DNA from 4 places in the Vibrio coralinecrosis genome. Region 4 is predicted to be linked to each of the others. Evidence: predicted binding sites of a transcription regulator. Region 4 holds the regulator's gene; each other region holds the start of a gene.
The links. Region 4 encodes PurR, which represses purine synthesis genes. Its sites were predicted from a motif close to TNANGNAAACGTTTNCNTNA; they were not measured.

Region 1 (5,688 bases), 350 kb from region 4:
TCCAGTACTATCCAGTCTTCAAAACTGGGAATAGCTTGCCCGTCAGTAAGCATGATATCTGGGTGCAGGTGCCTCGAATACCATAATTTACGCTTAGGGCGTTTCATTCTTCCCGCAACCCAACCAGCTAACGCAAGATCCGTCCAGTGCATTAATACGCCATCCAATCCAGCATACCACTGCGCTTCCTTCTTAGCAGAAACGATTTTACATCCCGTCAGCTTCCTTAGTTTATGCGCCGCACCCGCATGATCTGGGTGCATATGAGTCACAACAACAACTTTCAATGTATGAAAAGGCTGCCCAATCGTTTCGGTGATGTAACGCTCTAAATAAGGGATGTCTGCCCTACTCGCTCCGTCCAGTAACATTAACTTATCCGGATATTCAGCGAGATACATTTTCTGAATATAACCATCAATAGTATGTAGCTTCATTTCACTGCCACTCTTAACAATGTATTTACATCTGCCAATGTAGCAACAAGCCTAAGAATAAACAGAGTGAGCGCTTATAGGTGTGAAGTCGGACCAGTTACTGAGTTATACGGATTAGCGTTTTAGCCTGAAAAGACGACCGTCTGTCCGATAGAAGAGCAGAGCAAGCAAAATAAGACAGCACCCTAATAACTTATTAGAAGATAGCTGCTCACCATACCAAAGGATACTCAAGATAACAGTCCATATAGGCTCAAGTAACATGATCAACGCGGCATTGCCCGGATTACTGTGCTTTTGACCCAGCGTCTGCATCACGTAACGCAGACTCGTCGCCAAAATAGCGCTAGCCGCAAACCATGCCCAAATACTCGAATTAACACTAACTGGAACAGTTTCAAATATTGCCGAAGCAACCAAAGCAATAATTCCAGTGGCAAAGAGTTGGAGACAAGTCAGCATCAGCACCGGCATACTTTGCGCTAAGCGACTATTTACATTGAAATGTAGCGCGAGCAAGCACGCATTAGCCAAAAACCACAATTGCCCAGCGGAACTGTTCCATTCCCCTTTGAGTGACAAAAATGCCAAGCCTGATACCGCAATCGGCATCGCAATCCAAAAAGCACGCTTTGGGCGTTCTTTATACAAAGCCCAAGCAACAATTGGCACAATGATCATAGATAGACTAACGATAAATGCGCCTTCCCCAAGGGTTTCACTAACGGCAATAGCGTGTACCCAAGCCAAAAGAGCCAAGGCAAGAATACAGCCACCACCCATTGCTTGAGCAAGTAGTCTGAGATTAAGTTGTTTGAATGATTTAAAACAGAACGGGAGTAAACACACAGAAGCAACCAAAAAGCGTAAGCCGACAAAGCCAAATGGTGGTAGCCCCTGAATCGTTTCTTTCGAAAAAATCCAGCCCAAACCGGCCAGTGCAGTGGTAACAACAAGAATCCAAGCAGCTTTGCTTTCTGAGTTCAACATAAATTCTCTTAATTATTATTCTGTTAATTCATGAATTTCCGATAGTCTCAGATTTATTCAACAATTACCAAGAAAAGTCTTATTACATTTTTTCAGTCAATAACATGCATCTTTAAACTATTCATAATACCTATCAGAACCGTCTATGAGACTAATGTTAGGCAGAATTAACGTGTATTTTCACCATTGCAGCACCGCAAGCAGACGACCTGACATTTAGAAAAACACTGTATAACACTGTATAACACTGTATAGAAAATGATGTTTCAGATCACACTTTCTCATCCTTCCCTTACATCTGGACTCCAGACCAAAAACAAAAAATACTCTTATAAAACAGGCATATAAAACAATCCAATCAAAAGAACAACGTTGTTAACGTACAAAAACACAGCAAATATTGCTTGATCAGTTCACCCAACCAAACTACTGTATACACATACAGCATGTATGTAAGGACAGTAACTATGTTTCAGATACACAGAACAAATCGCTCAGTTTCTAAATTCAATGTTTTGGCTCAACCTACTCAGCCAATGAACATTGCAGACTCGACACTCAGCCGTTTAGCAGGGCTGTCTAACAAGAAGCAATGGATACTGTTCACCGCTGAGTGTCCTCGACCAGACTATGATCAGTTTTCTTCATACAATGTCAGCTGTAAAAAAATCATTCAGATGAAGCCTTCACAGACCCAATCCGAATTTGAGATCGTAATGAAAGCAATCAAATCCGGTAACGCTAGCGCTGTTGTCGCATCAGATAACATTGAACCCGTAGAACAATCTATGCTCCGCGATTTAGCTGTTCAGCACCGCTGCGAAGTCTTCTTTGTTGCAAGTAAACTCTCTCGATTTCACTAATTACATTGCACTGCCTTCTGCCTCTCTTCATTGAGAGGCTTTTTGTTTTACGCTATTTTTAAGTTTCCGATAAGATTTAAAAGCAAACGTTTGCTTTTTCTCTGGAAGGTTCATCTAGTTCTGGTATCATGCCTTGCAAATTGATTGCCTCTCACGCGCAATCCCCCATTTTTGACAAAGATAGGAATGTCTAAATGAGTCTTGCTGATCAAGTTCTTGCTGTTAATGATGATCTTCCCATTCGTACCAACAAGCCAGTTCACAGTGGCAAAGTACGCTCTGTATACTGGTTAACAGAGGAAGACAGTAAACGCCTAATCAAAGAAAAAGGCTACGATGTTGCTGAAGATGCGCCGCTCGCCATCATGGTCATCAGCGATCGTATTTCTGCATTCGACTGCATCTGGCACGGACAGGGGGGACTGAAAGGTGTTCCCGGTAAAGGCGCTGCACTCAACGCGATCTCCAACCACTGGTTTAAACTCTTCAAAGAGAATGGCCTAGCTGACAGCCATATCTTAGATATCCCTCACCCCTTAGTGTGGATTGTGCAAAAAGCCAAACCTATCATGATTGAGGCCATTTGCCGACAGTACATCACAGGCTCAATGTGGCGCGCTTATGAGAAAGGTGAACGCGAGTTCTGTGGTATTGAGTTACCAGAAGGACTCGAAAAAGATAAGGCCCTCCCTCAATTGCTAATGACCCCGTCTACCAAGGGGATCTTAAAAGGTATTCCCGGCGTTCCTGAAGCAGATGACGTCAATATCACTCGCCAAGACATTGTTGATAACTTCGCTGCATTCAATTTTTCTAAAGCGGATGATATTGCCCAATATGAAAAGCTACTCCGTGAAGGTTTTGTGGTAATTAGTAATGCTCTAGCCGAAATAGAGCAAATCTTCGTCGACACTAAATTTGAATTTGGCTACGTACATGATGCGGCTGGAAATGAAAAGCTCATCTATATGGATGAAGTAGGCACACCAGATTCTTCACGCATTTGGGACGAACGCGAGTATGATGCTGGAAGGATCGTTGAAAACTCAAAAGAAGGTTTCCGTCAGTTTTTGCTTAATCATTTTCCTGACCCTGACATTCTCCTTAACAAAGAGCGTATGGATGAACGTGAAGCATTAGCTCGCGATAATGAGCTTCCACTAGAAGCTCTTATGGATATTTCCACGACTTATACCGAGATTGCAGAAAAAATCACAGGAAAACCAGTCAGAATGGGCAATAACCCCAAACAAGAAATCATCAAGGTACTGAGTGAAGAATACGGCTTGATCGACTAAATGGAATACGCCCAAACATAAGCTTGGGCGTATTTCTCAAAGGTTTGAGTTCCGATTAAATCTGGCACTTATTCATCTTTATCTCCTGTGTCATTACCTAGGTTCAAGAAGAAGTTTTGATCAAGCTCGTATCTAATTGGGGCCATCAAAGGTATAACTACTCCATCTTGTTTATTTGGCCTTTTCATGGATTACCTTGCCCTTTCTCGAATTAGCTTAAAGCACCTGACGGTATTACAAGTATTATTGAGCACACACAGTGTCAGTAGTACCGCCCAAATTTTATGTGTAACCCCTTCCAGCGTAAGTAAAACGCTCACTCAACTGCGAACACAGCTTAAGGATGAACTGTTTTATCGAGAGAAAACTTCGTTAGTTCCCACACCGTTTGCATTATCTATTGCCACAGACGTACATAAAATACTTGCTTGTATGAACGGGATCCTCCACCAAGGTGAATTCGAGCCTAAGAATTTTATCGGAACAATAGCGCTTTCGATGCGTGAGAGCACCTTCGAGCTATTTTCTGGGAGAATTACTGAGATCAACGCTCAGTTAACGTCAGCTAACATCCAGATTTTCGCCAAGGAGCAACTTAGCTTTGATGCCCTGCTGCGTGGACAAGTTGATTTTATGATTTTACCTCACGATATCAGCCAACCACCAACGAGAAGCCGAGACCTTGTCTGGGAACAGATTCAAGACGATGAAATGGTCTGCCTGATGAGTCCACAGCATCCTTTGGCTAACCAATCGCTGAACACTGAAGAATATCTCGCTTACCAGCACATTGGTATTTTAGATAAAGACCTCTCTACGCCGTACTTTGAACAAAACCTTACTCAGCAATACTCGTCGAGAAACATCGCCATCTCCGTCGCTGATTTTGGTTCTGCTGCAGTCATCTGCCATCAGACTGAGTTCTTACTTACCTGTTCAAAAATGTGGGCTGAGAAGTCATTGCAGGCACAGTCTCTGATCCAAAAGCCTCTGCCGTTTTCCTATGGGAAAGTGGCTTATAGCTTGGTCTGGAATCAAGCCAGCTCGAATGACCCGGCCCTAAAATGGCTGCATTCTCAACTGATTAAACCTATTTAGACATACACGCTAGGTAGCTGAATGTTTTGGTGAATCAGTGGCCGTAAAGCATCATGAAACTGCAACATTTGCGATTCAGTGCATTTCGGCCACTCTAACGCTTTACCCATTACTCCATGATGCTGAAACGCATTAAGCCGCACATTAACGCTATCAGGCAACGTATTAATAAGACGTGCTACTTCTGTGACTTCTTTGTCCAGATCGCTTCGGTTCGGGATATGGAGTAAGCGAAGCTCGTGCAATTTCTGCTTCTCAGCCAAATAACGTATTGATTGAACCACCTTGTGATTATCACGGCCAACCAACCAGTGATGTGTCTCTTCCTGCCATGACTTCAAGTCAATCATTGCGCCATCAAGATAAGGAAGCACTCGATCCCAGCCCGACTGACTTAAGTACCCATTACTGTCTATAAAGCACGTAAGATGGCTAAGTTCCGAATCGGCTTTGATGCATTTGAATAATTCTATGATGAAAGGTAACTGCATTGTTGCTTCGCCACCCGAGATCGTGATGCCGCTGATAAACCATTTTTGCTCATTTATCAGCTCAATGATTTCTGATACCGAGTAGTGACTTACTTTAGGGCTAGAACGATGTGTGCACACATCAATGCACTGATCGCAATGCGTACATTTACTCTCATCCCATACAACTTTCTGGTTCGTGTCGAACGACAGAGCATTTTCCGGACACCCTTCGACACAATCCCCACAGTGATTACAATAATTAATCGTATGGGGATTATGGCAGTTAATGCAGTTAAAATTGCACCCCTGTAGGAAAAGGACCAGTCGGTTACCTGGCCCATCCACGCACGAGAACTTGAGGATACGGCTAACGATGGCCTGCCTTTCGCTCATATGCTTACCCTATTTGTAAACAGGCTGACTTTCCATACTCACTACTCGTGGAGCCCGATCTAGGATCCCAGTATTGTTGGCGGCTTCTGCGCCAAGGAAAGTCGTATTCTTGCGCGACCCCTGATCTGAGAACTTC
Region 2 (5,688 bases), 1.4 Mb from region 4:
CCGGTATTGTAACCGTCTATTAATTTAATCCATGTCATCACTATTTTGGATTTGGAGGAAACATGGACTTTTGGCTGAATCTCCTGTTTGGTAATGCAGTTGGACTATCTTCAATGCTAGTCATCTTTGGGGCTTTAGGTCTTATGCTTTTTTATGGCGGTTACTTCATATACAAAGTAATGAACGACAAATCTCCTCACTAGATCGCTTAGCCCTATTTTCGAATAGAGTATCGCTATGCACCGAAGTAGATTCTTTGTCTACTTCGGTTTTTTACTTTCAGCATTAGAAATTTCTGCTCTATTATCCGTTGTCATGGGTATAATACAGTTACTCATTCCCTACTCTGAGATGCAGTTATGTCTCACGATGATGATTTCGCCTTATTCCAAGAAATGATGGGAGATGTTAAGCCCATCCAACATGATACAGCCGAACATAAAAAGCACCATCAAGTCACCGAAGCACAACTCGCAAAGCGTGAAGCCGCCATTTGGCTAACCGAAGACGATCCCGAGTATTTGTCTGTTGACCATGCTCCCATGCTTAAACCTGAGGATATTATCGAGTTTAAACGCGATGGAGTGCAAGAAGGTGTGTATCGCAAGTTACGCTTAGGGAAGTATCCTATTCAAGCCCGCTTAGACTTACACCGGCATACGTTAAAACAAGCCCGTGATGAAGTAGTAAAATTCCTCAAGCAATGCATACAAATGGATATTCGCACCGTGGTTATTGTCCATGGCCGCGGTGAGAAATCTAACCCACCAGCATTAATGAAAAGCTATGTCGCACAGTGGTTAGAACAAATTCGTGACGTACAATGCGTTCATAGCACACAGCGCTTTCATGGTGGTACCGGTGCCGTTTATGTCATGCTACGTAAAAGTTCAGAAAAAAAACTCGAAAATCGAGAACGTCATCAAAAGCGTCTTGGTTAACCACTATATCTTCTAGGTAATATTAAACTTACTCAGATGACATAACAGTGCTAAAATGTTCAGGCAGCCTAACGGGCTGCTTTTTCATTTCCAATTAATGCCGTTGTGAAACGTTAGAGAGAACAACATGTCACAAGATGCCAAACGCCTAAACAAATTCATTAGTGAGACCGGTTTTTGCTCACGCCGAGAAGCTGATCGCCTAATCGAACAAGGTCGTGTCACGATTAATGGCAAAATCCCTGAAATGGGGACTAAAGTTCTATCGGGCGACGATGTTCGTGTCGATGACAAGCCAATCAGCGCCGCCACAGACAAGCCTATTTATATCGCTTTGAATAAGCCGACTGGTATCACCTGTACCACTGAACGTGATATTCCCGGCAACATTGTTGATTTCATTGGCCACAAGAAGCGTATCTTTCCTATCGGTCGTCTAGACAAACCATCTGATGGCTTGATCTTTCTGACCAATGACGGTGATATCGTCAATAAGATCCTCCGTGCCGGCAATAATCACGAAAAAGAGTATGTTGTTCGTGTCGATAAACCGATTACCGAACAGTTCATCAAAAAAATGAGCTCAGGTGTCGATATTCTCGATACCAGGACGTTGCCATGTAAGGTCACTAAAGAGACTAAATTCTCTTTTCGTATTGTCCTCACACAAGGCCTTAATCGCCAAATCCGTCGTATGTGTGAAGCACTGGGTTATGAGGTTTTCAAACTTCGCCGAGTTCGTATCATGAATATCACCCTCGATGGAATCCCAAATGGCCAGTGGCGCTACCTCAGCGATGACGAGATCAGAGAAATTCTCGCAATGTGTGAGTCATCGAGTGGAACGGAAGACGCTTCAAAAGTAGATGCACGCGGTCATAACATTCGCAAAGCGACTGACGCCAAGCTATTTGACAGTCGTGAAGAGAATCAGGAATCGAAAGCAAGGCGCAATCAAAAACAGCGCACATTCAAAGGCAAAAATGCCGAAGAATTTCGCCATGCCCCTAATTCGAAAAAAGGGCGGGGAGGAAAATCAGATTCCAAATCTAAGCCAAGCACCAACAAAGGCAAAAGCGTCTACAAACCAAAGTCAGATAAACCCGCTCAGCGACCATCTGACAAGCCTCGCACTGGCGGCACATTAAGTTTAAAGAAATAACTTGTCCTATAAAAACGGGAGCCAGCTGGCTCCCGTTTTTATTTGCTGAGATACTTCAATTTATACCGTACCGAAGATCTTATCGCCTGCATCACCAAGACCAGGAACGATGTAACCTTTGTCATTTAGTTTTTCATCAATGGCGGCAGTAAACAGTTCAACATCTGGGTGAGCTTTCTCTAGCGCTTCAATACCTTCTGGCGCTGCAACTAGAACTAAGACCTTAATCGCTTTACAGCCTTGCTCTTTTAGCAGGTCGATCGTAGCGATCATTGAACCGCCCGTGGCAAGCATTGGGTCTACAACCAGCGCAATACGCTCATCAATATTAGATGTTAGCTTATTAAAGTATGGTACTGGCTCTAGTGTTTCTTCATCGCGGTAGATGCCAACAACACTGATACGCGCACTTGGCATATGTTCAAGCACGCCATCCATCATGCCAAGACCAGCACGTAAGATAGGTACAACCGTCACTTTCTTACCTTTAATCTGGTCTACTTCTACCGGCCCATTCCAACCTTCAATGGTTACTTTCTCTGTTTCAAAGTCTGCAGTTGCTTCGTAAGTCAGTAGGCTACCGACTTCAGTTGCTAGCTCACGAAAGCGCTTAGTGCTGATCTCACCTTCTCTCATTAGACCCAGTTTGTGTTTAACAAGAGGGTGTTTTACTTCAACAACTTTCATTTCCATCTCCGGATACATAGGTGATTTTTAAACAAACCTTCAGATTATAAACGATTTCGTTCTCAAATTCTTGCGCTAGAACAAAAGAAAAAACCAGCGCAAACGTTTGCTATATTGGTTTATCCGCTGTTAGAATAGCGCCGATTTCATATCCAACTTTCAAACTGAGGACTTCCTTGTGAGTGCTGATAACACTTCTCTTAGCTATAAAGACGCTGGCGTAGATATCGATGCAGGTAACGCACTTGTTGATCGCATCAAAGGTGCCGTTAAACGTACTCGCCGCCCTGAAGTAATGGGTGGTATTGGTGGTTTTGGTGCCTTGTGTGAGCTACCAACCAAATATAAGCAGCCGGTACTGGTCTCAGGTACTGACGGGGTTGGAACCAAACTTCGTCTTGCTTTGGATATGAAAAAACACGACACCATAGGCATCGACCTTGTCGCTATGTGCGTAAATGACTTGATTGTGCAAGGTGCTGAGCCACTGTTTTTCCTCGATTACTACGCGACAGGCAAACTGGATGTTGATACTGCGGCAGACGTTGTTTCCGGTATCGCTGACGGCTGTGTACAAGCCGGTTGTGCGCTTATTGGTGGTGAAACTGCTGAAATGCCTGGCATGTACGAAGGGGAAGACTACGATGTAGCGGGCTTCTGTGTTGGCGTCGTAGAAAAAGAAAATGTTATCGACGGCAGCAAAGTCGCGGCAGGCGATGCGCTTATCGCGGTAGGTTCAAGTGGTCCTCACTCAAACGGTTATTCACTCATTCGTAAGATTCTCGAAGTATCGGGCGCAGATAAGAATGAAGAGCTAGCAGGCCGTACTATCGGCGAACATCTGCTGGAACCAACAAAGATTTACATCAAATCGGCGCTAAAAATGATTGAAGCGCACGACATTCATGCAATTTCTCACATTACTGGCGGTGGTTTCTGGGAAAATATTCCTCGCGTACTGCCTGAAGGCACCAAAGCTGTTATCGATGGCAATAGCTGGGAATGGCCTGTGATTTTCAACTGGCTGCAAGAAAAAGGCAATGTGACCACTCACGAAATGTACCGCACATTCAACTGTGGTGTTGGTCTAGTTATTGCGCTGCCAAAAGAACAAGCAAACGCGGCAGTGGCGTTGCTTGAAGCAGAAGGTGAGAAGGCATGGGTTATTGGTGAAATCGCTGATGCCAGTGCTGATGAAGAACAAGTAGAGATCAAATAAATTATGAAGAGTATTGTTGTTTTAGTTTCAGGAAATGGTTCGAACTTACAGGCGATTATTGATGCTTGTGAAACCAAGATCAGTACTGGCCGAGTGACCGCTGTTTTTTCAAACAAAGCAACAGCTTATGGCTTGGAGCGAGCTAAGAAAGCAGGCGCAGCAGCCCACTTTTTGGATCCAAAATCATTCGATACCCGCGACGCGTTTGATCATGAATTGATGAAGCAAATTGATGAATACAAGCCAGATGTCATTGTTCTCGCAGGGTACATGCGCATCTTAAGTGGTGAATTCGTTCGCCACTATAGAGGCCGAATGATCAATATCCACCCTTCTCTACTACCGAAATACCCAGGTCTGAACACCTACCAGCGAGCCATTCATGCTGGTGATGAAGAGCATGGGACAAGCGTTCATTTTGTCACTGAACAACTGGATGGTGGCCCGGTGATCCTACAGGCTAAAGTGCCCATCTTTGATGAAGACACGGTTGAAACACTTACAGAACGAGTACAAACTCAGGAACATAAGATTTATCCTCTGGTCGTGCAATGGCTGGTTGAGGAACGCTTGATCATGAAAGACGAAAAAGAAGCTTACCTTGATGGTAAGTTACTTGGAATTCATGGGTACGCTGAAGAATAGTATCAGCCGTGCAAACTCTGCGATCAAAGGCGAGCTCTGTGCTCGCCTTTTTGCTTCTATTAATCTTCAATTCATATTGACTCAGTTAGTCTGAACAAAACTAAGGAGGTCCAGAATGGATTTAAAAAGTTTATTGAATCAGGCTCTAAACTCAGATCTTGTTCGTCAAGGCCAACAGAAAGTGCAACAGCAATCTAGCTCTGGAGCGCTAAAATCTCTTGGAGCAGGTGCAGTGGGTGGTGGCTTAGTCAACCTACTCATGGGGTCTAAAAAAAGTAAAAAGCTTGGCAAAAAAGTCGGTAAAAATGCACTTAAAATTGGAGGCGCAGCGGCTCTAGGGGCGCTGGCTTATACCGTTTACAATAATTGGCAAGGCAAGCAAAAAACAACCTCAGTACAAGAAGATTTTAATGCCAACGATACTATTCATAACGAGCTCATCATCAAAGCTATGATTGCCGCTGCAAAAGCAGATGGTCATGTCGACGCAGAAGAAATGCAGCGCATAGAGTCCACACTGAAAGAAGCTGGTGCGGATGCTGGGTTACAAACCATGCTCCACAATGAGCTAAACAAACCTCTCGATCCAAGCGAAATTGCTCGACTCGCTCAGTCACCACAACAAGCTTCAGAGATTTATCTCGCGTCTCTAATTGTTGTCGATGAACAGAATTTCATGGAGAAAGCCTATTTGCAGGAGCTAGCCAAACAGTTACAACTGGCGCCGGAGGTAACTTTCCAGCTTGAGCAACAACTGCAAGACTAAGCCAAAGCGAACAAAAATCCAGCATCGCTGCCTTGAGTTTGAGCCAGAACAAACCGTTGCTTTGAGTTTCAATCACAGCCTGTGTATATTTGAGAGCAGTTCTCATTTAATTATTAGGTTAACAACATGAAAATATATGATTGCTGCGACTTGGTTCGCGAGCTCTATGCGCAAATTGGCAGTGGCGATCAGGCCTATGTGCCTAAAGCGATTGCTTGTTCACTACGCGCGTTAAACGATATTGCAGCGGATATCAGCCTCCCGCAAC
Region 3 (5,688 bases), 1.6 Mb from region 4:
TGACGTTTACAGTCGGCACTCGGACTGAAATCGCTTCAAATTTGTTAGAAAATTTCGGGAAGATTCTTTCAATTCCCTTATGCAACTTGGTGTCCACAGGTATGATCGATTGGCTCGCGGCTCGGGTACGTCGCAGATCTGAATGGTAAGCATCAATAACTTGCTGATCATTCATTGAAGAGTGAATAGTAGTGATGGTTCCTGACTCGATGCCAAAGGCTTCATCTAATGCCTTAATTATCGGAACGATACAGTTAGTCGTACATGAGCCGTTTGATACCACCTTGTGTTCCGCTTTCAACGTGTCGTGGTTCACACCATAGATAATGGTATTGTCGAGATCATTGGCACCAGGGTGTGAGAATAAAACTTTCTTAGCTCCTGCTTTGATATGCTCTTGACCATCGGCTTGCGAGCCAAATACGCCAGTACAGTCCAAAACTAGGTCAACTTCTAAATCACGCCATGGCAGCAAGTCGATTTCCGCCAGGTGGAGAATGCGAATGGAGTCAAACTCTCCACTTTCATGGTGAACATAGATATGTTCTTGATCGTTCGTAATCTTCTTACCAAAACGGCCATGACTCGTATCATACTGCAGCAAATGGGCCATCGCATCAGGCTGTGCCAGCTCATTGACTGCTACTACTTTAATCTCTTGACTCTTGCCACTTTCATAGACTGCTCGTAACACATTACGCCCAATACGTCCAAATCCGTTGATCGCAACTTTTAGCATGATTCCATCGCTCTACATCTTTTTCGTGTCACAAATAGTACCTGATAGATTTATAAAACTCATCCGGTTCATCCTATCGGGTCAAAACAAAAAAGCCGAGTCACGAGGACTCGGCTTTCATAGCTAACCACAGTTAAGCCAATAGCTCTTTCGCTGTGTTTACTACGTTTTCAGTCGTAAAACCGAACATCTTGAATAGCTCACCTGCTGGTGCAGATTCACCGAAGGTTGTCATACCGATGATCTTGCCACCGAAACCAACGTACTTGTACCAGAAGTCAGCGATGCCCGCTTCAACAGCGATACGAGCTGTTACGTCAGAAGGCAGTACTGCTTCACGGTAAGCTGCGTCTTGCTTGTCGAATGCATCCGTTGATGGCATTGACACAACACGTACTTTCTTACCTTCCGCAGTTAGTTCAGCCGCAGCGTTCACCGCTAGCTCAACTTCAGAACCCGTTGCGATAAGGATAAGCTCTGGCTTGCCTTCACAATCTTTCAGGATGTAACCACCGCGTGCAATGTTTGCCACTTGCTCTTCGTTACGCTCTTGCTGTGCAAGGTTTTGACGAGAGAAGATTAGCGATGTTGGACCGTCTTTACGCTCGATTGCCAGTTTCCAAGCGACTGCCGATTCCACTTGGTCACATGGACGCCATGTGCTCATGTTTGGTGTTAGACGTAGAGAAGCCATTTGCTCAACTGGTTGGTGAGTTGGACCATCTTCGCCAAGACCGATAGAGTCATGCGTGTATACTTGGATGTTCTGAACTTTCATCAGAGCTGCCATACGCATTGCGTTACGCGCGTATTCCATGAACATTAGGAACGTTGCACCGTATGGTACGAAACCACCGTGTAAAGCAATACCGTTCATGATAGCCGTCATACCGAATTCACGAACACCGTAGTGGATGTAGTTACCAGACGCGTCTTCAGCTGATACCGACTTCGAACCAGACCACATGGTTAGGTTAGAAGGTGCAAGGTCAGCAGAGCCGCCTAGGAATTCAGGTAGCATAGCACCGAACGCTTCTAGTGCATTTTGAGATGCTTTACGTGATGCAATGTTTGCAGGATTTGCTTGAAGGTCAGCAATGATTTGTGTTGCTTTCTCTTCCCACTGTGCTGGTAGTTCACCGTTCAGGCGACGCTTAAGCTCTGCGGCTTCTGCTGGGTACGCAGCTGCGTACGCGTCAAACTTCGCATTCCACACCGCTTCTTTCGCTGCGCCCGCTTCTTTTGCATCCCACTGTGCATATACGTCTGCTGGGATTTCAAACGGACCGTGCTCCCAACCTAACTCTTTACGTGTCGCTGCTATTTCTTCAGCACCTAAAGGTGCACCGTGACAGTCATGAGAACCAGACTTGTTAGGTGAACCAAAACCGATGATGGTCTTAGTACAGATTAGAGTAGGGCGCGGGTCAGCTTTCGCTGCAACAATAGCCGCATTGATCGCTTCTGGATCGTGACCGTCTACTGCAGGGATTACGTGCCAACCGTAAGCTTCAAAACGCTTAGGTGTGTCGTCAGAGAACCAACCTTCAACGTGACCATCGATAGAAATGCCGTTGTCATCCCAGAAAGCGATCAGTTTACCCAGACCTAGTGTACCTGCTAGCGAACATGCTTCGTGAGAGATACCTTCCATCAGACAGCCGTCACCCATGAAGGCATAAGTGAAGTGGTCAACGATGTCGTGACCTTCTTTGTTAAACTGTGCTGCTAGAGTCTTCTCAGCTAGCGCCATACCCACAGCGTTCGTGATACCTTGACCTAGAGGACCTGTGGTTGTTTCGATACCCGGTGCGTAACCGTACTCAGGGTGACCCGGAGTCTTGGAGTGCAGTTGACGGAAGTTCTTTAGATCATCGATGGATAGCTCGTAACCCGCAAGGTGAAGCAGAGAGTAAATCAGCATAGAGCCGTGGCCGTTTGAAAGCACAAAGCGGTCGCGGTCAGACCACTCTGGGTTAGCTGGATTGTGGTTTAGGTGGTCACGCCAAAGAACTTCAGCGATATCCGCCATCCCCATAGGTGCGCCTGGGTGGCCAGAGTTGGCTTGTTGTACGCCGTCCATGCTAAGAGCACGGATTGCATTTGCTAGATGTTTACGGGAAGACATGTCTGCTCCTGAATGCGTTAAGCGAAAAACTAATTTTGGTGGGCGATTATTCTCTCAAAGGCGCCTGAGCTCTGCAAACGTTTTACAGTCTGAATACAGGGGATTTCCGCCTATTTTCCACCATTCCTATCAAAGTTATTAATATTTAACTCTTTAGAAGCAAACGTTTGGATATGTATTAAATTAAAAAAGAGCTTGTAATTCAAACAATGAAAATTAGAATAGACGTCTAGATGTAGATACACCTACAATTATTAATATTATTCAATGTCAGTGATTAAACACATTCACTGACTCTAAACCAAATTAAAGTGGAGCTAACATGGCTAAGCACCTGTTTACTTCTGAGTCGGTATCAGAAGGCCATCCAGATAAAATTGCAGATCAGATTTCTGATGCAGTCCTTGATGCGATTCTTGAACAAGACCCAAAAGCCCGTGTTGCGTGTGAAACATACGTGAAAACAGGCATGGTAATGGTCGGTGGTGAGATCACCACCTCAGCATGGGTAGACATCGAAGAGCTTACTCGCCAAACTGTGCGTGAAATTGGTTATGTAAACTCTGAAATGGGTTTTGATGCCGATTCTTGTGCGGTACTGAACACCATCGGTAAACAGTCTCCAGATATCAACCAAGGGGTTGATAAAGCGGATCCAAAAGAGCAAGGTGCGGGTGACCAGGGCATCATGTTTGGCTACGCGACGAACGAGACCGACGTGCTAATGCCAGCTCCAATTACGTACTCTCACCTACTTGTTCAAAAACAAGCGGAAGTGCGTAAAAACGGCACACTTCCTTGGCTACGTCCTGATGCAAAATCTCAGGTAACCTTCCAATACGACCAAGGTAAGATCGTTGGTATTGATGCTGTTGTTCTTTCGACTCAGCATTGTGATTCAATCTCTACTCCAGACCTGCGTGAAGCTGTTATGGAAGAGATCATTAAGCCAGTTCTACCATCAGAGTGGCTAAACAAAGACACTAACTTCTTCATCAACCCAACTGGCCGTTTTGTTATCGGTGGCCCAATGGGTGACTGTGGTCTGACTGGTCGTAAGATCATCGTTGATACTTACGGTGGTGCTGCTCGTCATGGTGGCGGTGCCTTCTCTGGTAAGGATCCATCAAAAGTTGACCGCTCTGCGGCTTACGCTGCACGTTACGTTGCGAAAAACATCGTTGCGGCTGGCCTTGCTGACCGTTGTGAGATTCAGCTTTCTTACGCAATCGGCGTCGCTGATCCAACGTCTATCATGGTGGAAACATTTGGTACTGAAAAAGTATCTCAAGACATCATTGTTGAAGCGGTACGCCAGCACTTCGATCTTCGCCCATACGGCCTACAAGAAATGCTGAACCTACTTCAACCAATCTACAAGAAAACAGCGGCATACGGCCACTTTGGTCGTGAAGAGTTCCCATGGGAAGCGACTGATAAAGCTGCACTTCTACGCGACTTCGCTGGCCTTAAGTAATTTAAATCACCGCACTAATTTGCTATTCAAGGGCTTCTGGGGAACCAGAAGCCCTTTGTTTTTGTGCGCAAAAATCAAACAACAAATTTGTATTTTTTTGTCATGGGGTCAATAGTTAACAATATGTTAAAAGAGCAAACTTAAAGCTAAGTGAGTTTCTTCTAACAAGTCAAACAGATGCGCAGCTTACCCAGCAGTCGCAAAGCCGAGCATCGAGTTCCATGTCACCTTGAAATAACGGGTGGCCTATGACCGAGAATCGATCAAGGAGGATGTATGCCTCGTACGGTGAATCCACAAGACTTCAACGAGAAACGCAAGGAAGTCCCAGATAACGAATACGCACGTACTATCCCGTGCAATCAGCTCAGCATATCGGCCCCGTTTCATTGGCTATCACTAGGGCTACACGATTTTGTTCGCATGCCACTGATCAGTGCCTTTTACGGTTTGTGTTTTATGGCAGCAGCGATTGGTATTGTTTTATTAGTTCAATGGCAAGGCACACACTTAGTCGTGATGCCTAGTTTGGTCGTTTATATGTTAATTGGTCCTTTCTTAGCTCTAGGACTCTATGACGCTAGTTGGGAAAGAGAAAAAGGCCATAACGCTAGCTTGATTCACTCCATGAAAGCCATTGGACGCAATTCTTCATCACAATGGGCGTTTGCTGTGATGCTCGCCGTGTGTATGATTTTCTGGATGCGTATTGCCGCGCTGCTTCATGCGCTTTACCCGTCCGTTCAAGGTGCTCCATTAACCGATTTCCTACCCTTCCTTATTATCGGCTCTCTGGTCGGCATGGTACTGGCAGCAATTGTGTTTAGTATTTCAGCCTTCTCCATTCCTCTGATGATGGAACGACGAGTTGATATGATGACAGCTGTGTTCACCAGCTTTAACGCGGTCAAGTCAAACATTCCTGCAATGATCGTATGGGCCGGCGTGATCTGTGGCGGTATACTAATTGGCTTTGCGACTTACGGAATCGGCATGTTATTTACGATGCCTATTCTTGGCTACGGTACTTGGCACGCCTATCATGAAACCATCAAGAAAAAGCACCATTAGCACCAACTTCTAATCCAGTATATGATTCGCTCCTTCAAAGTAAGGGGCGAATTTTTTCGAATAATTGATGGATAAAGAACTCAGCTATCGCACACAACAAATCGTCGCTCATTGTATCACCCAAGCCCAGAGTGCTTTTCAGCGTTCATTCTCTTTCCCTTCTATCAGCTACAAACTACGGGGGAAAGCCGCAGGCAAAGCCTACCTCCAGCTCAATGAAATTCGTCTCAATCCAACTTTATTTATCGAAAACCAGCAAGCCTTTTTCGATGA
Region 4 (5,688 bases):
TAAGCATGTCGTTTTCAGCAAAACGCTCCAAAACTTCATATCTTACTTTGCGTTTCACAGGGGTTAGCCAGTGGCTATTGGAGGCAGCAGCATTCCACGATATCAATAGGTCGGCAGAAAAGTAGCAACGATCAAACAATGTGAGTGAGTTTGCTGGCACGTCTCCTAATAATCGGCGTGCCAGTGTTGTCTCACCGACCTGACAAGCATCGAATGCAGCCCCTACCATAAAACGTGTCTCGGTAGCCATCAGACCGACCAAGCGCAGTTGAGGATAAGGTTTATGTTTTTGAGAAATGAATCCAAACGCTTGCGCATTGTCTTCTGAATCTTGGCAACGAAAAGTGGTACCATCCACGGCCATAATGTTTAGCCCTAGCGCCTTATCCTTTACTAGCGCGTCGCTCTCCCATGCCGCCATAGAGGTTTTAAACAAAGCAGCGAGAGGAGCTTCGTCCAAACGTCGCCTAGAGTCAGTAAGTACGCTAGGTGCAACACGAGACCAAGAATCCTGAGGCTTAGGTTGGAGAGCTAGGTCAAGAGAACTGCATACTTCTTTGATTGATTTATTCCGTTGCAATCCCATCCAAATGACGAGCCAGACGGCTTGTTGCGCTGGTAAGCGTCGCCTTCTAATGCTTGCTTTAGACGTATCAAGCAAAGCTTGTTCTATCCATTCAAGCTGAATGGCATTAACTACAGACTCATAGTTTTTACCATCCTCGATAGTCTCATGTGCCAAAAGCAGCTCTTGAGCAAACATAAAAAATCCCCACTAACTTTGTTAGTGGGGATTATCATACGATCTCAGGATCGTTCAAGTCTCTAAAACGATCGGCATTAAACCTATTCGGTTGGCTTTTAAACAATTAGCGACTTAACTATTGAGTTTATTGACTAACTCCTGACGGCGCTCAGGAGGAATGACTGACCAATGTTTGCCATTGATAGCCCCTTCTAGAGCCCAGAGCAGTTCGAGTGAAACATCCGCTGAGTGGGTTGCCTGAATAGCTTTAAACGCTTCTACAGAGCCCGCTTCCTCTAGATTTTCCACGCTCTCGATTCCTGCTTTCTTGAGCATTCGCTCGGTTGCAAGGCGGAGGTTAGGTAAGTCCTTGAGGCGATTTGGTCGAGTCTTCGCTTGCGATGTTTTTTCTTTTTTGGCAATGGCCAACGCACTTTGTGCCAACGCAAGGGCACGAGTATGGCAAGAAGCTACATCATCCGTTAAAGCAAAATATTTGGTAACGACGGGAAAGCCTCGTTTTTTATAAACGTAGGGTTCTAAGCCTTCAGATTTGAATTGATTAGCCAGCTTGTCGTCGGCGCGGATATGGAGTTTATCGTTAACTACCAATGCGAACATTGTGTCGTCTGCGAAGATTCCGAATCCACCGAACATCGAACGTGACTTTATACGACCAAGCTGATCAAAAAGTCGCATCGAGTCTTTAAGTATTGGTTTATCCATGCTGTGTTATCTCGGTGTATATTATTATACGCCACCAAATTCAGGTCCGAGAGATTAGCAAAATAATGCAGATAAAGTGTCAGTAAGGTGTCATACCGAAATAAAATTCACTCGCTAATCCCTGAGTTCTAGAAAGATTATAGAGTGTTGTTTTAAACGATACGGATCGTTTGCATCTTTGCCCATCGGCAACCCCGCTACCTTTCAGTCTCCTGAGTCAGGCCGGAAGCTTTGCGTCCCACTCTTTCGAAGTGGTTTGCCCTGTTCGTGGCATTAGTCGAACATTTTAAGGATAAATAAAATTTGAGGTAAGTATCACATCTTGATTGATCAAATGTGATCTTGGTTCAAGTAAATTGCTTTAAAATGATATGTCCGACCAATAGATTGAGCTATCAGTCGGATGACAGCTAATGCTATTTGTTTAAGTTGTATACGGTATCGCGCACAACGATCTCAGGGTGCATTTCGAATACACGCTTCTCGTGTTCTTTGTCTTTGATGCGCTCAAGTAAAATTTCAAACGCATTTTTACCAACGCGACGTTTAGGTTGGTGGACTGTGGTTAGTGGTGGTGAGAAGTACTCGGCAAGTTCAATATTGTCGTATCCAATCACAGAAATATCTTCAGGAACACGAATACCTTTTTGCTGAAGTCGACTCATTAAACCTAATGCCATGGTATCGTTGAAACAAAATACGGCAGTTGGCTTGTTGTCCATAGCGACAATTTTATCGGCAGCCAATACAGCGGTATCACACTCGAAGTTACCTTCAAGAATCCAGTTTTCGTTGACAGAGAGGTTGGCTTCATCCATCGCTCGTCGGAAACCTTGGATGCGCTCTTGGCATGCAGCTTTTTCGAAGTGACCACTGAGACAAGCGATATCTTTGTGGCCATTGTCTATCAGATATTTAGTCGCTAGGTAGCCACCTTCTTCTGAATTGTCGATGATTTTATCGGCTTGAGAGCTTTCAGGTCCCCAATCCATGACCACTTTTGGAATATCCTTATGGCGGTCTAGCATCTCACTTAATTCTTCTGTGAGGTCAGAACACATAACGAGGATGCCATCTACGCGCTTTTCCGCTAGCATACGGATATAGTCACGCTGTTTCTCGTAAATGCCACCAGTATTACACAGGATCAATGTGTAGCCCTGACGGTAACAGTAGCTTTCTACGCCGTCGATGACTTCAGAAAAGAATAGGTTGGTCGATTGGGTAACAAGCATACCGATAGTTCGAGTGCTGTTACATTTTAAGCTTCGTGCGACCGCGCTTGGTGCATAATTCAATTCGGCAACGGCTTCCATGACTTTTTCTTGTGTTGCTTCAGCAACAAAGCGCGTCTTATTGATCACGTGAGAAACTGTTGTAGTTGACACGCCAGCTAGGCGTGCCACATCTTTAATAGTGGCCATAAGGTTCTGTCCTGTCGATGACTGCCAGGAAGTATATTCAGAGTGTAGAATAATTCGGCAGAAAGTATCAGAAACACAAAAACCGCTTTATTCAGCGGTTTGTCTCTAGTTCGTTCATTTTTATCGTTTGCGGTCACGATTCTAGACCGCAAACAGAAGAAGAGCAAATAAAAAACGAAGGTGTGATAAGTTTTAAATCACAGATCAACAATAAGGTTATTCACCTTTAAGATAGGTGCAATCAAGTTCAAGAAACGCAATCAGTAATGAAGCTGTTGCCGCGTAAAACCCAAATTCATCTAAAGCTTGGCACTTTCTAGTGAATTGTGGAAGCCAACTTAAAAGATGTTTATGAATAAACTGTTCCTGTTCGATAAAAGCATCTTCCATGTGGCGTTCTTGTTCTAACTCGTTGGAGCGGATAATCAAGTTTCCTAAAAAGTCGAGCTCAATCGCGAGGTGATCCGCAGGTTCATTCAGCGCTTTATCAACTTCAATGCCGTGTTTGGCCATTAGCTGTTCCATGTCTGTTGCAGGCTGATCATTGAGAAGCCCAGATTTGCCTATGTACACGGAAGCGTAGGGTAGCGCTGAGTCTTTGTCTGACTTTAGAAACAAATCGCAGAAGTCAGCGGCCAGTTCGAGCTGGGCATCTTCGCGATCGATAAGACGATTGAGTGCATCGACTAATTTGTTTATGGCTGACTTCAGATGAGGGTTTTCTCCCAGCCCAGTCAGAAAGGAACGGATTTCTTCTGAGTGATACTGCTGGAGGTTTTCCTCTGTTAACTCCTTGGCAAACAGGCTGGATAACCACCAGTAGATTTCAGCACGTTTTTCGTTGAATGCTTTGATTTCTTGCATTGGTTAAGACTCCTGGAAATTCTATTTATCAGTTTAACGAATAAAAATGAATAGCGGTAATGGCGGTTGTTTCAGATTGAGTGCAAAAATGGAAAGTTATTAATGGCCTAAGCGAGGTTTGTTTTGAATCAATAAAACATCGCCTTTCTGGTTTGAAAGCGGTCAAAAGCTAGAAATGTGACTGATTATGAATAGAATGAATGAGAGACAATTTCAAAATGTAATTAAGTGGTGTAAATGAGCTATCACGTATTAGTTGTAGAGGATGATGCCGCCACTCGCAGTAAACTGGTTGGTTACTTTCAGAATGAAGGTTACCAAGTGAGTGAAGCGGAAAGTGGAGAGCAAATGCGCGATACACTGCAAAATCATGCGGTTGATTTGGTGATGCTTGACATTAACCTACCTGGTGAAGATGGGCTAATGCTCACTCGTGAGCTTCGCAGTCAGTCTGATATTGGTATTATCCTCGTTACAGGACGTACGGATAGCATTGATAAAATTGTTGGTCTTGAGATGGGGGCCGATGATTACGTCACTAAACCGTTTGAACTTCGAGAGCTGCTTGTTCGGGTTAAAAATCTCCTTTGGCGTATATCGGCAGTACGAAGTGCTGATGAGCTGAGTGAGCAGAAAAAAGATGATGGCAATATTGTACGTTTTGCGGAGTGGACCTTTGATGTGCAGCGTCGAGCATTGAGTAAAAATGGTGAGCCAGTGAAGCTGACTAAAGCAGAATATGAATTGCTAGTTGCTTTGTCATCATACCCAAATCAAGTCCTGAGCCGAGAACGTATCTTGAATATGATTAGCCATCGAGTTGATGCGCCGAATGATCGCACCATTGATGTTCTAATAAGACGTATGCGCGCTAAGATGGAATTTGACCCCAAGAACCCGCAGATTTTTGTCACGGTACATGGCGAAGGGTACATGTTTGCAGGTGATTGACCTAAACAGATAAGCAAAAAAATACCGAGGCATGCCTCGGTATTTTTCATTTGATTAAACGTTACTGTCGGAAGCGTGTACTGCTTTCTCTTCGTAATCGGATGCCCAGTCACGTAACGATTGCCAGATGCGGCCCAGCGTTTCATGCCAATAGCGCTCAGTTTGCTCAAGATAGACAGCTTTCGGTGTGTACTTAGCCCACGCCTGAGTGACATTATCATGAGCCAAATAGTTGGTTGGCGCAGGGTAAGGCTTAAGACCGGCAGAATGGAATTCATTCAGTGCACGTTTCATGTGGCTGGCGGAAGTGACCACGACCAATTTTTTGCGCTTAACAAACGCAGCAGCTTGCCTTGCTTCTTCCCAAGTATCCTTCGCAGTTTCCAGCAGAATAATATCCGACTTTGAAACGCCTAATGCGAGCGCAACTTTGGCCATCATACGAGCATTACTGACTTCAGAACCGCCTGCGTAACCTGACAGAATCAGCTTAGACCCTGGGTAGATACGCATGATGCGTATCCCTTCCGTCAGGCGCATCAGGCCGGTGCGACTTAATTCAGACGTGGGAGGGATTCGGTCGTCCACAACATGGCCACTACCTAACACCATGACATAATCGATCGTCTCATCGACCGGAAAAAACGCAGAATACTGACGCTCAAGTGGCATCAGGAGACGAGAAGAAACTGGCTGGAATGCAATGAGAAAAATACCAATGAAAGAGAATAGAACAACAAAACAGCCTGTTTTTTGCTTCCTTGTAAACATAATCAGCATCAGGCCTAAAAAACCGATGATCAGCATTGCTGGCAAAGGCATTAAAAGGGATGACACCACTTTTTTCAGCTCAAACATACTTAAATAGTCCGAAAAAACACCAATTGATTTTAATTTAAGAGAATCCCTCTTTATATCTGCCTTTCTTATGACAGAATAGCAGCACGATTCGACATGATAACCTAAGCCGCCGTGACT

Region 1: a site for PurR is predicted at 2,369-2,388, ahead of CTT30_RS08605 (phosphoribosylaminoimidazolesuccinocarboxamide synthase). Genes of this name have one in related genera too.
Region 2: a site for PurR is predicted at 2,885-2,904, ahead of purM (phosphoribosylformylglycinamidine cyclo-ligase). Genes of this name have one in related genera too.
Region 3: a site for PurR is predicted at 3,023-3,042, ahead of metK (methionine adenosyltransferase). Genes of this name have one in related genera too.

What each region holds. Positions count from the first base shown of each region.
Region 1 is NZ_CP024627.1:1,818,211-1,823,898, forward strand. It holds gene CTT30_RS08590 (MBL fold metallo-hydrolase) at 1-437, opposite strand, end outside; gene CTT30_RS08595 (DMT family transporter) at 552-1,424, opposite strand; gene CTT30_RS08600 (ImuA family protein) at 1,895-2,290, shown strand; gene CTT30_RS08605 (phosphoribosylaminoimidazolesuccinocarboxamide synthase) at 2,485-3,588, shown strand; gene CTT30_RS08610 (LysR family transcriptional regulator) at 3,775-4,686, shown strand; gene CTT30_RS08615 (YjjW family glycine radical enzyme activase) at 4,683-5,552, opposite strand; gene CTT30_RS08620 (YjjI family glycine radical enzyme) at 5,562-5,688, opposite strand, start outside.
Region 2 is NZ_CP024627.1:771,186-776,873, reverse strand. It holds gene CTT30_RS03530 (DUF3149 domain-containing protein) at 63-203, shown strand; gene smrA (DNA endonuclease SmrA) at 360-941, shown strand; gene rluF (23S rRNA pseudouridine(2604) synthase RluF) at 1,069-2,103, shown strand; gene upp (uracil phosphoribosyltransferase) at 2,164-2,790, opposite strand; gene purM (phosphoribosylformylglycinamidine cyclo-ligase) at 2,969-4,009, shown strand; gene purN (phosphoribosylglycinamide formyltransferase) at 4,013-4,654, shown strand; gene CTT30_RS03500 (tellurite resistance TerB family protein) at 4,770-5,420, shown strand; gene CTT30_RS03495 (YaeP family protein) at 5,547-5,688, shown strand, end outside.
Region 3 is NZ_CP024627.1:426,724-432,411, reverse strand. It holds gene epd (erythrose-4-phosphate dehydrogenase) at 1-739, opposite strand, end outside; gene tkt (transketolase) at 873-2,867, opposite strand; gene metK (methionine adenosyltransferase) at 3,190-4,344, shown strand; gene CTT30_RS02030 (DUF2189 domain-containing protein) at 4,621-5,415, shown strand; gene CTT30_RS02025 (SprT family zinc-dependent metalloprotease) at 5,483-5,688, shown strand, end outside.
Region 4 is NZ_CP024627.1:2,167,027-2,172,714, reverse strand. It holds gene CTT30_RS10105 (IS4 family transposase) at 1-763, opposite strand, end outside; gene CTT30_RS10100 (TfoX/Sxy family DNA transformation protein) at 878-1,471, opposite strand; cyclic di-GMP riboswitch class I at 1,656-1,742, opposite strand; gene purR (HTH-type transcriptional repressor PurR) at 1,888-2,895, opposite strand; gene torD (molecular chaperone TorD) at 3,112-3,759, opposite strand; gene torR (two-component system response regulator TorR) at 3,997-4,710, shown strand; gene elyC (envelope biogenesis factor ElyC) at 4,765-5,568, opposite strand; gene cmoM (tRNA uridine 5-oxyacetic acid(34) methyltransferase CmoM) at 5,683-5,688, shown strand, end outside.